Regions from separate parts of the Anaerococcoides asporogena genome, predicted to be linked through region 2. Evidence: riboswitches for the same ligand, from Rfam matches in the RefSeq annotation. Region 2 holds a riboswitch; the other holds the start of a gene.
What was found. A riboswitch is a leader RNA that binds a small molecule or an ion and turns the genes downstream of it on or off. The one in region 2 is predicted to bind glycine.

Region 1 (6,198 bases), 510 kb from region 2:
CCGGAGATCAGATGCAGTTTGCTCTGCCGCAGGCTAACCTGATGGCAACCCTGACCGAAGGCATCATCTCCGGACGTCTGCCCTGGGGCATGATCATCACCGGTATCGTCATGGGAATTTTCTTCTACCTGCTGAAACTTCCGGTCATGACGGTTGCCATCGGATTCTACCTCCCCATCGCCACCACCTCCATCATCCTGATCGGAGCTCTGATCCGCCAGTTCATCGAAATGACAGCGAAGACGACTGCCGACAAGGAAGCCAAGATTTCCAACGGAATCAGCCTGTCTGCCGGTCTGGTCGCAGGAAGCTCCATCATCGGTCTGATCGGTATCATCCTTCAGGTTACCGGAGTGCTGAAACTCCCCGATATCACCGGTTTCGCCGCTTCCAACAACATGGCCTGGATCCTTCTGGCGGTGCTGATTGGTCTGACGGTGGTGACTCTGATGAATGCCGGAGCCCGCAAGTCTGGTAAGTAATAACGTGTCAAATAAGTCAATGGGCCCGGATGTGGTTTACAAAATTGTAGACCCCATCCGGGTCACCCAAAATGAGGAAGGCATTGTCACCCTGAGCACGCCTCAGGATCATATGATTCAGCGCTGGGCGCGTGCCGTGGGGTTTAAAATACCCAGGGAGAAGCATCTGGAGCTGGACGAGTACGGAAGTTTCATCATCAGCCGGCTCGATGGAGCCGCAACCTTGGAGCAGATCGCCCTGTCTCTGAAAGAGCGCTACGGCGAAGCGGCTGAGCCGCTGCAGGAACGTCTTGCTGCCTATCTGTCACATCTTGAGAAAAATCTGGGCATGATCGAACCCGTAACGGACTCGACTCATGCATCAAACAATCGAAAGGGGTAATCTTATGGATTTCAACAACACCAAATGTCCCGCTGTGTTTCGTTTTTTTGAGGAAATGAACCAGATCCCCCGTGGATCAGGCAATGAGCAGGCCATCAGCGACTGGCTCGTCCAATTTGCCAAGGAGCGGGGACTGGAAGTCATCCAGGATAAAGCACTGAACGTCATCATCAAAAAGCCCGAAACGGCCGGCTATGAGAATGCCAGACCGGTCATCCTGCAGGGACACATGGACATGGTCTGTGAAAAAGAAGCAGACAAGGAGCACGATTTCCTGAAGGATCCCATTACTCTCGTCGTGGAGGGAGACAAGATCCATGCAGACCGCACGACCCTGGGCGCTGACAACGGAATCGCCGTCAGCTACGGCCTGGCGCTGCTGGATTCCAATGATATGGCGCATCCTCCCATCGAGCTTCTGGTCACCACATCCGAAGAAACCGGAATGGACGGAGCCTTTGCCCTGGATCCATCCCATCTGGCTGGCCGGCGTCTGATCAACATTGATGCCGAGGAAGAAGGCAAGCTTCTTGTCAGCTGTGCCGGCGGAATCGGAGCTACGATCAGCCTGCCCGTTGAACGGGAAACTCCAGCAGCTGAGGCTGTCGCCATGGAGCTGAAGATCGACGGCCTGCTGGGCGGTCATTCCGGCATGGAAATTAACAAGCAGCGCGGCAGCGCCAATAAGCTCATGGGCCGGATTCTGTTCGACCTTGAGAAAAACGGCGAACTCCGCCTGGCGGCCCTGAACGGCGGATCCAAGCATAATGCGATCCCCCGCAGCGCCTCCGCGATCCTGATGCTTCTCCCCGCTGAAGTGGAAGCAGTTAAGGAACGGATCCAGACCTGGACGGCCGTTCTGGCCAATGAGCTTCAGGGGGTGGACGAAGGCCTGAAAATCACCCTGGAAACCGCGGCGGAAGGTGTCAGCGGTGTGTTCACCAAGAGCACCACACATCGCGCCATCGCGATCCTGCGGCTGATTCCAGCCGGCGTGATCAACATGAGCATGGCAATTGCCGGCCTGGTTCAGACCTCCAACAACCTGGGCGTGGTTATTACGGAAGCAGACCGGATTACCTTTGAAAGCGCAGTCCGCAGCTCCGTTCGCTCCCATAAGATGGCAGTGGCCGAAGAGCTGGAAATCATCGCAGAACTCACCGGAGCCAGCATTGAATACGCCTCGGTCTATCCGGAGTGGCAGTATGATCCGTCTTCAGAACTGCGCGATGCCTTTGTGGCAGTCTATCGTGACATGTACCAGGCTGAACCCGAAATCACTGCGATCCATGCCGGACTGGAGTGCGGTCTGCTCAGTGAGAAGTATGATGGAAACATCGACCTCATCTCCTTCGGACCCAATCTCTACGATGTTCACACCCCTCAGGAGTGCATGAGCATTTCATCCGTGGAACGCACCTGGGAATACCTCAGAAACGTTCTGGCAAAACTGAATAACTAAAACACGGATCAGCCCACCCCCCCCCCCGGTGCTGATCGCTAATCCCCCTTCGAAAGGGCACGAGTCGATCACAGTCGATTCGTGCCCTCTTTTTTTTCGCCCCGTCCAGTTGGATTGCTTGTGGAAAAAAAGAGGCGCAGAATTTCCTGAACATCACAAAGTACGGCGATGGTGAAATCACCGGTTTCAATTTGAAGAGCAATAATGAAATGAGACATGGGACTCGCTGTGCAATCAGTTGCTATACCACATTGCAAAGGAGTGTTTCCATGTCTCAGTCAGACCGTATCTTATTCGAACTTGAGGTGAAAGGGGTACTTCAGTATTCCGTTCAGATCATCCATTCGGCATTTCTTTCAAAGTAAATCAGTGTCCGGTGTCCGGAGCCAGTGTCCAGCTTCCAATGTCTGGATTTAGGCCTCCATTGTTCGAAGTCCAGTGTCCAGTGCAATGAAAGGATTGCGGATGAGTCATTTGATAAAACATCCAGCGTGCGCTTGCCTTAAGGCTGAATGGAGGTCTTCTTTCATCAAAAAAACGGGCGAATTATTTGGATATTTCTCGGATTGATTATCTAAACGTTATCAAAAATCACGATATTATTCTGTCAATATTCCTCTCCCAGCAGGGGACAAGTGTGTCATCTGCCGTGCAGCTGTGCTGTCCCAATTAACTCTGATATTAGGATCCCGGGCAAAGCGAATCAGCTCCTCCTGCCCAGCTGGAATCGGGTTGAATCCATGCGGGCTTTTTCCCTGACGTTCCGATGGATCGATTTCGAGGTAAAACTGATCATGGAACCTGAATTGATCAAGGGCAGGTTCACAAAATGGGTGCTGGCTTCAGGAAATGGCTGTATTGGCTGATTCCAAACACTGAATCGGTGGAAGAGCTTGAATTATGCCATTCCTTGATTCTGGCTGTCGCAATTTAATTGCATGCAAGTGATTTGGCCATCTGATGGTGGTTGTTTAAAATATATGATTTGATAATAAAACGGGATTTTGAGTGTGGAACAATGGCCTAAATCCTTGCTAAATTCACAACATGATCAGGATAAAACGGTGTAAACGTGCTATAATAAGTTTGTACTATTTATTTGCGATGGAATTGAAACAGATCCGGTCAGAATCAAATAAAAAAGCCGCAGTCTGACGGTTTTTGACCGATCAGCTGCAGCTGTTCATTTAAACTGGCGGGAGTGTGTGGGAATCGAACCCACCCGAGAGGCTCCTAACCCCTCATACAGGTTTTGAAGACCAGAGAGCACACCAGAACTCATCCACCCCCATGCTTTGTGATTGTAAACCAGAATTTCCTGTTAGTCAATACTTTGAAACAAACAAACGAATGACTCCAGTTCCGGAAGATGAATTGCATGCAGGCGCATTGCCAGACTTTGATTTGATGAATTTTTTTGCAGGTCAGAACAAATTATCTACCTGAAACACAGGAATCTTTTGGTTCTTGTAAAAATTCCAGCCGCAATCTTATAGATTTTTAGCAATCCAAGTATTTTTTGCCAAAAGAACAGATTCGCGATGATAAAATCAATACTTTGTGAAACTTCAAATTTGAGTTGGAATTCTTCGAAAAAGATTATCAAAAAAAAGTCAAAGTGTGGTATTATAAGCATGGTAATTTATGGGGGCGAGATTTTAGACGTTCCATCCCATAAATGAACCCCGTACGGTGGCTTCACCGGCATGCGGTAAAAAACCAAATATTTCTGGAAGAAAGCTGGAAGAGAGTATCCCTTGAAAGATCAGGGACACCGAAGGGACAAGTCGTGATCTGCCAAGATCAATGGATGAAATTCTCAGGTACCAATATTCCTGCTGGACAGAACCTTGATTTAACTGGGGAAACACGGCAGTGTTTCCCCTTATTCTATTTTTGCGCACATTTTGAATGAATCCGGGCTTATTTCCGGAGAAGACAGGAGTACCCAATGAAACTTATTACAAATAATCCGATGGTCCGTGATTTCTTTGTGGGCCAGGATGACATTGAACTGGAGTATCTGGATGTCCTTGGCTACATGGATGTTCTGAAACGGGCCAGAGATGAAATTCATCTGGGGCAGGTATTGCTGACGCACCCGCTCTCCGGCAGCGTCAAGCCCAACGAGACTCCGTATAAGTCGGTCGCCATTGGAAAGGATTCGCTGCACGACATCGACTCCCTCTGGCTCATTGAACAGGCCATAGCGACCTATATTAAATTTGAGAAGAACAAAGCCATGCCACAGTGGACGGAACAGGTAAGAGAAGATTTCATGGTGGTTGACTTTGATCTGATAAAAAATGCATTAAGAAGGTAGGTAGAGTATGTCAGTTGTTTATGACCTCATCATTATCGGTGGGGGACCTGCAGGTCTGGCCGCTGGATTGTACGGCGCCAGAGCCAGAATGAAGACCCTGATCATTGAAAAACAGAAGATGGGCGGACAGATCGTCATCACCGACGAAGTGGCCAACTATCCCGGATCCGTGCACGAAGCCACCGGACCAAGCCTGATCGCCAGAATGCTGGAACAGTGCGATGAGTTCGGAGCAGAAAAAGTGTTCGACGATATCACCGGTTTTGATTTTTCCGGAACCACCAAGATCCTCAAAGGAAAACATAATACATACGAAGGCAAGGCCGTCATCGTGGCCACCGGAGCGAACCCGAGAAAAATCGGCTGCCCGGGCGAAAAGGAACTGACCGGCAAGGGCGTTTCCTACTGCGCAACCTGCGACGCTGACTTCTTCCAGGATTTGGAAGTCTATGTCATCGGCGGAGGGGATACAGCGGTAGAAGAAGCCATGTACCTGACCAAGTTTGCCCGCAAGGTGACCATCGTTCATCGCCGGGAAGAGCTCAGAGCTGCTAAATCCATTCAGGAAAAGGCATTCAGCAACGACAAAATCGGTTTCCTCTGGAACACCGTGGTGGAAGAGCTGAAGGGCGACGGAATCCTTGAAAAGATCGTCTTCAAGAACGTCAAGACCGGAGAAATCTCTGAAGTCGAAGCGGATGAGGAAGACGGAACCTTCGGCTGCTTTGTATTCACCGGATACCTGCCCCAGGCTGAAATGTTCGCGGGAACGCTGGACATGGAGGGTGGATACCTCAAGACCAACGACAACATGGAAACCAACGTGCCTGGCGTTTACGCCGCCGGTGATGCCAGAGTGAAGAGTCTTCGTCAGGTTGTCACGGCTACCGCTGACGGAGCCATCGCTGCCGTACAGGCCGAAAAATACATCGAACACATGGAGTAGGAGCAGCGGCACTGTGCCGAATGCTTCACCCATCATCGGAACCGTAAGGTTCCCCCGAAGTTTGCGTGTTATTCACAACACTTTGTTACCATTAACACACCTATTATTAAAGGAGGATGAGAAATGCTAGCACTGGACAAAGATACCTTCCAGCCGGAAGTACTCGAAGCAAAGGGATTAGTTTTCGTCGATTTTTGGAGCCAATCCTGTGAACCCTGCAAAGCTCTTATGCCGGATGTTGAAAAACTGGCTGAAAAGTATGCAGGAACCATGAAGTTCACCAACATGGATACCACCAAAGCCAGACGCGTTGCCATCGGTCAGAAAGTACTCGGTCTGCCCACTTTAGCGATCTACCGCGACGGTGAGAAGATTGAAGAACTGACCAAAGATGACGCAACCATCGAAAACATCGAAAATATGATCAAAAAGTATGCAGCCCAAGCTTAATAAAAGCTGCAAATAAAGAAAAGAAAGGGGATAAACTATGCGTCTAGAAATCGGAAACATCCTGATTAAGGATATCCAGTTCGCAGACACGACTAAGGTGGAAAATTCCGTTCTCTACATCAACAAGGATGAGATGATCAAGGAAATCAACAC
Region 2 (6,198 bases):
GCCTGATCATCCGCCGCACCGGCCGATCCCTTGTGCCCTATTCCTATTTCACATAGAGTCCGCAGACTTTTCCGGCGGAGTCGATGCTGATGGTGTAGGTGGCATTGCCGTTGGCGTAGACACAATTGATGATGGCTACAGCGTATTTTCCGATGGTGGGATTCTCCCCGGCCCCGACGGTTTCGGACTTGAATTCCTTGAAGGCGCCCAGCTTGTCGATGACCGGTCCCACAGCGGTTTGCAGTTTCTGGGCATCCAGGGCTGCCTTCATCTCCGGGCTGAACTGGGCTGCCACGCTGGCATACTCTTTATTCGTCAGCTGCGTAATGACCTGTTTGGCCTGAGTCGTTACCTTGGCCTGATCAAAGCCCTCCGGCAGCGTCTTCTGGGCACAGGCGGCCAGGGCCAGGGAAAGGGTCAGTACAAACAGCAGCAGGGTCAGTCCACGGTGTTTTCTTTTCATGATTCAATACTCCTTTGATCCGTTCGAATGGTTTTTAGAGTGAACAGGGTATAGATGACAATACCGACGGTGGCAAGTGCCAGGGCACCCTCAATCAGTACCGCGTCGACGTTGCGCCAGGCCAGTTCAGCCCCCAGCGCGTTAAACAGGGTATGTGCCAGAATGGCCAGAGCCAGCAGAAGCGGCTTGTTCTCTTTCAGAGAACGCCACACCAGGATGCTCAGGCAGACATGGAGCGTCATGGCCAAAATCCGTTCTGCACCGGCCAGGACAAAGGGCAGGCTGGACTGGAAGGGAAGCTGTCCCAGATATCCGCCCACCGCTAAATTCAGACCCACCAGCAGCATGGCCTCCATACCGCCATGCCCCACTCCGAAGGCAATCGCATGAGACAACGGCGCGTCCTTCATGAACCGGCGCATCAGCACATACCGTCCGATTTCTTCAAACAGGCCGGCCGTCAGGGACAGAAACCACAGAAACAGCCGGGGCTGAGTAAACTGGAACAGGAGATACTCATTTGACCTGGGCAGCACAAACTGAAGCAGCGGAATCCGCAGCAGAACCTGAAACAGGATGAAACAGGCGGCTCCCAGCAGTACGGGCTGAAGTGCCCTGTACCGGCGCACCAGAACAAGCGAGACCAGCACCGGCAAAACCAGCGCGACACCCAGCGCAAATACATAACCTGCCATTGACCTACCTCCCGCGGTCCCGGCAACATGGGATCCGCCTCGAATTCAAGGCTATTATAACAAATGATTCTGAAAAAAAGCATACACTGATTGCATCTGGCAGATCGTTGAGCCGCAGATTGCCCGGCAAGTCACCAGGCAGCAGATTGCCCGGCAGATTGCCCGGCAGGTCACCCGGCAGCAATTTCCCGAACCGCTGTTGTCCTTCCGTGGTTCTTCTGCTATTTTCTTCTGGTGTATTCCTCCGGTGCTTTCCTTTGCTGCTTTCCTTCGGTGCTTTCCTCCGGCGATTTCCTTTGTTGCTTTCCTCCGGTGCTTTCCTCTGCTGCTTCCCTCTGTATTGGATTCCGAGCAAAAATGTAATTTATATATTGCATTATGACTGAGATATGTTATACTTTGCAATATAAGGGGGTGCTTCATGAAGAACAAGCGAATGAAAATAGCCCGACTGGAATGCGATATGAACCAGGAAGAATTAGCCAGAGCTGTCGGCGTGACCCGACAGACCATCGGACTGATTGAGGCCGGGGATTATAACCCGTCGCTGAATTTGTGCATCGCAATCTGCAAGGCACTGAAGAAAACACTGAATGACTTATTTTGGGAGGATCCATCATGAAAAACCAGACTATCCGGGATGAACGAGTCATCTCACAACGCCGCAAAATCAGCAGTGAGGCCGATGGCATTCTGATGTTTGCCCTGCTTGCGTCCATTCTGCTGCAGCAATTTATTATGAACGCGCCGTTCAAACAGTATGCCGCCGAGTTCCTCTGCTTTTTCGGAGTTTCCATCTACAAGCTGGTACGGTATCTGTCATTGGGACTGGATCTGAACGGCAGCGGAACGCACTCGAAGCGAATGCCCCTGATCCACAGCCTCATCGCCGGACTGACCGTCACCACAGTGACCGGGGGGATCAACTATTCCCAATACGCCGGCAAGTATCAGGTGGATGGCATCGGCTATTTCCTGGCGATGCTCCTCGTTACCTTCCTGGGTTCCACTGCGATCAGTTATCTTGCTGCCTGGCTGTTTTATCATCAGAATACGGTGACCCAGAAAAAAATTCAGCAGCAGCTCGATGACGAGGAAAACCGGTAGCATTTCACTTCCTGCCCACTTCCCTCATTTTGCAATCAAAAATAAAATAGCCATCAAATTTAGCAGATGCTTATGGTTATCCCAATCATAAGCATTATCTTTTCAGTGAGATTGATAAAATAAATACAACTTTGAAAATCCGGCCCAAACCCGCTGTTTGACAGGCTTCTGGCCGCCCTGTACAGTAGGTACTGAATTCAATATCCGTGGATGAACATCGGCTGAAGAGCCCGGCAACCTGCCGGGACCGTAGAAGCAAGGGACCTGTTCCTAACATAGGTTACCGAAACTTTCAGGTCATACCAGCGATGGGACACAACTCTGGAGAGAGCCGTAACCGGCCATCGAAGAAGCAAGCTGCCGGACGCAGTGAATCTTTCAGATCAAAGGACAGAGCAACGTAGGTTTTTTTGGTAAGCCTACGCTGCGCTGCCCTTTTTTTTGATACATAAAAAAAGTGAGAGGAGAACATGATGGAAATTGTTCAGGGAATGGGATTGTTGATTGCGACACTGGGGGTATTCTCGCTGTTCAGCCTGAAAGCACCCAAGGGCCAGGCGGCCATGGGGGGATTGGCCAATGCAGCGATCGCAACGTTTTTAGTGGAGGCGATCCACCGGTACATCGCAGGGAATTTTCTGCACAGCCGGTTTCTGGGAGAGGTCGGCAGCCTGTCCGGCAGCATGGGGGCGGCCGCCGCGGCGATGCTGGTCCTGCTGGAAATGGGCATCTCCCCGGTACTGGCCGTTTCAGCCGGCCTGGCAACGGCTGGCTTCGGCATCCTGCCCGGCTTTATCGCCGGCTACCTGCTGGGGCTGCTCACTCCGAAACTCGAAAAGAAGCTGCCGGAGGGACTGAACGTGATTCTGATGGCGCTGCTGCTGGCTCCGCTGGCCAGAGGCATCGCTGCCGCGATCAATCCGATGGTCAGCAGCACCCTTTCCCAGATCGGTGCCATGATCTCCGCGGCGGCTGAGCAGTCGCCCTATGTCATGGGCATCCTTCTGGGCGGAATCATGAAAGTCATCTGCACTTCGCCCTTAAGCTCCATGGCGCTGACCGCCATGCTCGGACTCACCGGACTGCCCATGGGCATCGCCGCCGTTGCCACCTTTGGCGGGACTTTTACCAACGGAGTGATCTTCTACAAGCTGAAACTGGGCAGCAAGGGCAACATCATTGCCGTCATGCTGGAGCCCCTGACCCAGGCTCACATCGTCACCCGCCACGCTGTCCCCATCTATGTGTCGGACTTTTTCGGGGGAGCCCTGGCGGGTCTGAGCGCCTCCTGGTTCGGGATCATCAACAACGCGCCCGGAACCGCTTCCCCGATTCCCGGTTTCCTGGCCCCCTTTGGCTTCAATCCGCCTTTGAACGTTCTGCTGGCCATGGCCTGCGCTGCCATCGGAGGAATCCTGGGCGGCCTGATCGGGGCAAGCCTGTTCCGAAATTACCGTGTCGAAGACCCGCCGCAGGACCTGAACCCCCTGGAAAACGCAGCTTAGGCGACCGCCCGGAAGGTTTGCGGCTGGTTTCAACATGATTGTTATTCACGATATATGCATAATTATTCACGCTGAATGGGTTGACAAATGTAATCGGTTGCTCTTGTTAACCTTTGATTTATAAGGTTTATTGTTGTTTTCGCTCCATCTCCGATGTATTATTACAGTGGAATAATAACTCAACATTTCTGCATTTTATACAAACGACAAGGGGCGATACGTGATGACAGACAAAGGACCGATCCAGCATATGATTCTGCCGGACTCTTTGAACCAACTTCTGCAGAGCGGTCTTTCGGTAACCATCCCGGAGACACGCGGCGAACTTCTTGAACTGGCCATGGGCGGTGACCCGCTGTTCAATGAAGTGAGCTATGACGTTCCGGGCCAAGGCCAAGTCGTGGAAGCCACGGTGGCCAAGTGCAAAAACGGACTGGTCGTCAACTACATGGATGTCTACATGAGACGGCGCGATCCCCACTGCATGGTCATTGCCGACCACGGTAAATCCGACAAGCAGCGCTTCATCTCCAAATACGGCGCGGAATTTGACGAACTGCGCCACCAGACCTTCGACTGGCTCACCACGCAGGGCCTGATCATCATGCCCTTCATGGCCGGCGGCGAAGAATTCGGCTATCCCGCGCTCCTGGTCGCTCCGGACAACGCCGGCTTCTTCGCCGCGGCCCTGGCCGACCTGCAGGGCTTCATCCCGGCCAGCCGCGTTCCCGAAGGCTTCAAGCCCAAGGCCATCATCTACCTGGCACCGACCTTCCGCCATACCCATTTTGGCGGCAAGCAGATGGTCGTGCATAACCGGCTGGACGATATCTACGAGCTTTTCTCCTACAACCTGTATCCGGGCCCCAGCGCCAAGAAAGGCGTCTACGGCGTGCTCCTCAAGATCGGCGAAGAAGAAGGCTGGGTGACGGTCCACGGCTCCACCGTCCGGATCATCACGCCCTATGACAATGTTCTCACCGTCATGCATGAAGGTGCTTCGGGCAGCGGCAAGAGTGAAATGATCGAAGAAATCCATCGCGAGATGGACGGCCGCATTCGCCTGTCCACCAACCGCGTCACCGGCGAAACCACCTACATTGACCTGATTGAAACCTGCGAGCTGCTCCCCATCACCGATGACATGGCGCTGTGCCATCCCCAGCTCCAGAACGCCTCCAAGCGCCTGGTAGTCAAGGATGCCGAAGCCGGCTGGTTCATGCGGACCGACCACATCAAGGAATACGGCACGGATCCCTATCTGGAAAAGCGCACCATTCATCCCAAGGAACCGCTGCTGTTCTTCAACTATGATTCCGTCCCCGGCTCCACCTGCCTGATCTGGGAACACATCATGGATGCCCCGGACAAGCCCTGCCCCAACCCACGGGTGATTCTGCCGCGCAATCAGATCACCAACATCATCAACGAACCGGTGGAAGTCGATATCCGAAGCTTCGGCGTGCGCACTCCGCCCTGCACCATCGCGGATCCCAGCTACGGCATCATCGGGCTGTTCCATATCCTGCCCCCGGCCCTGGCCTGGCTGTGGCGCCTGGTATCCCCCAGAGGCCACAACAATCCCAGCATCACCGACAGCGAGGGCATGACCAGCGAAGGCGTCGGCTCCTACTGGCCCTTTGCCACCGGCCGCCGCGTCGACCAGGCCAACCTCCTGCTCAAGCAGATACTGGAAACCAGCCACACCCGCTACGTGCTGATCCCCAACCAGAACATCGGCGCCCATAAGGTCGGCTTCATGCCCCAGTGGATTGCCCGGGAATATCTCTCCCGCCGCAACGGCAAGTTCGGCCGCCATCAGCTCAACGAATCCAGATGCCCGCTGCTTGGCTACGCCCTGGGCAGCATCAAGGTGGACGGCACCTTCCTGCCCAAGGAACTGCTTGAAGTCAACCGTCAGCCGGAAGTCGGCGATGAGGCCTACGACGCCGGAGCCCGGCTGCTCACCGATTTCTTCAAGAAGGAACTGGCCAAATTCGACTCCCCGGACCTGGATCCCCTCGGCCGCCAGATCATCGAGTGCTGCCTGAAGGACGGTTCCATTGAAGACTACATCAAGCTGATTCCGATTCGCCTGTAGTCAGCCAGTCAAAAAAGAGCCCCGCTTCCAGCGGACTGTCCTGGGACAGCCGACCGGCCGCGGGGTTTTCTGCTTTTTCGATTGCTGCTTTTTCGATTGCTGCTTTTTCGATTGCTGCTCATGTCGATGCTGGCAGGATCGCTTGTGTGCTGCTTGCCTCAGGCAGGACTCAGCGAACGACCTTGAGCTGGAACTCCTCCTGGGCTTCGGCTTCCTCCCAGACGATTTCCTTATGGACATAATTGCTGGTCATGGAGGACAGTATGCCGCCGTAGGTCATGTCAAAGCGGATTTCCGAACCAACCCGGTAGGGAATGGCCGAGTCCG

Region 1: it holds a riboswitch for glycine, as region 2 does, so the genes downstream of both, P6M73_RS01335 (GrdX family protein) here and P6M73_RS15820 (PTS sugar transporter subunit IIC) in region 2, are expected to answer to the same signal.

What each region holds. Positions count from the first base shown of each region.
Region 1 covers NZ_CP120965.1:277,494-283,691, forward strand. Annotated here, with positions in the region: gene P6M73_RS01315 (OPT family oligopeptide transporter) at 1-482, shown strand, start outside; gene P6M73_RS01320 (PqqD family protein) at 514-864, shown strand; gene P6M73_RS01325 (aminoacyl-histidine dipeptidase) at 869-2,326, shown strand; tRNA gene P6M73_RS01330 (tRNA-Sec) at 3,520-3,616, opposite strand; glycine riboswitch at 4,060-4,171, shown strand; gene P6M73_RS01335 (GrdX family protein) at 4,278-4,649, shown strand; gene trxB (thioredoxin-disulfide reductase) at 4,657-5,595, shown strand; gene trxA (thioredoxin TrxA) at 5,719-6,045, shown strand; gene P6M73_RS01350 (glycine/sarcosine/betaine reductase component B subunit) at 6,083-6,198, shown strand, end outside.
Region 2 covers NZ_CP120965.1:3,456,250-3,462,447, forward strand. Annotated here, with positions in the region: gene P6M73_RS15800 (DUF3887 domain-containing protein) at 44-463, opposite strand; gene P6M73_RS15805 (YhfC family glutamic-type intramembrane protease) at 460-1,158, opposite strand; gene P6M73_RS15810 (helix-turn-helix transcriptional regulator) at 1,580-1,780, shown strand; gene P6M73_RS15815 (DUF6773 family protein) at 1,777-2,265, shown strand; glycine riboswitch at 2,577-2,669, shown strand; gene P6M73_RS15820 (PTS sugar transporter subunit IIC) at 2,739-3,770, shown strand; gene P6M73_RS15825 (DUF4914 family protein) at 3,994-5,871, shown strand; gene orr (ornithine racemase Orr) at 6,041-6,198, opposite strand, start outside.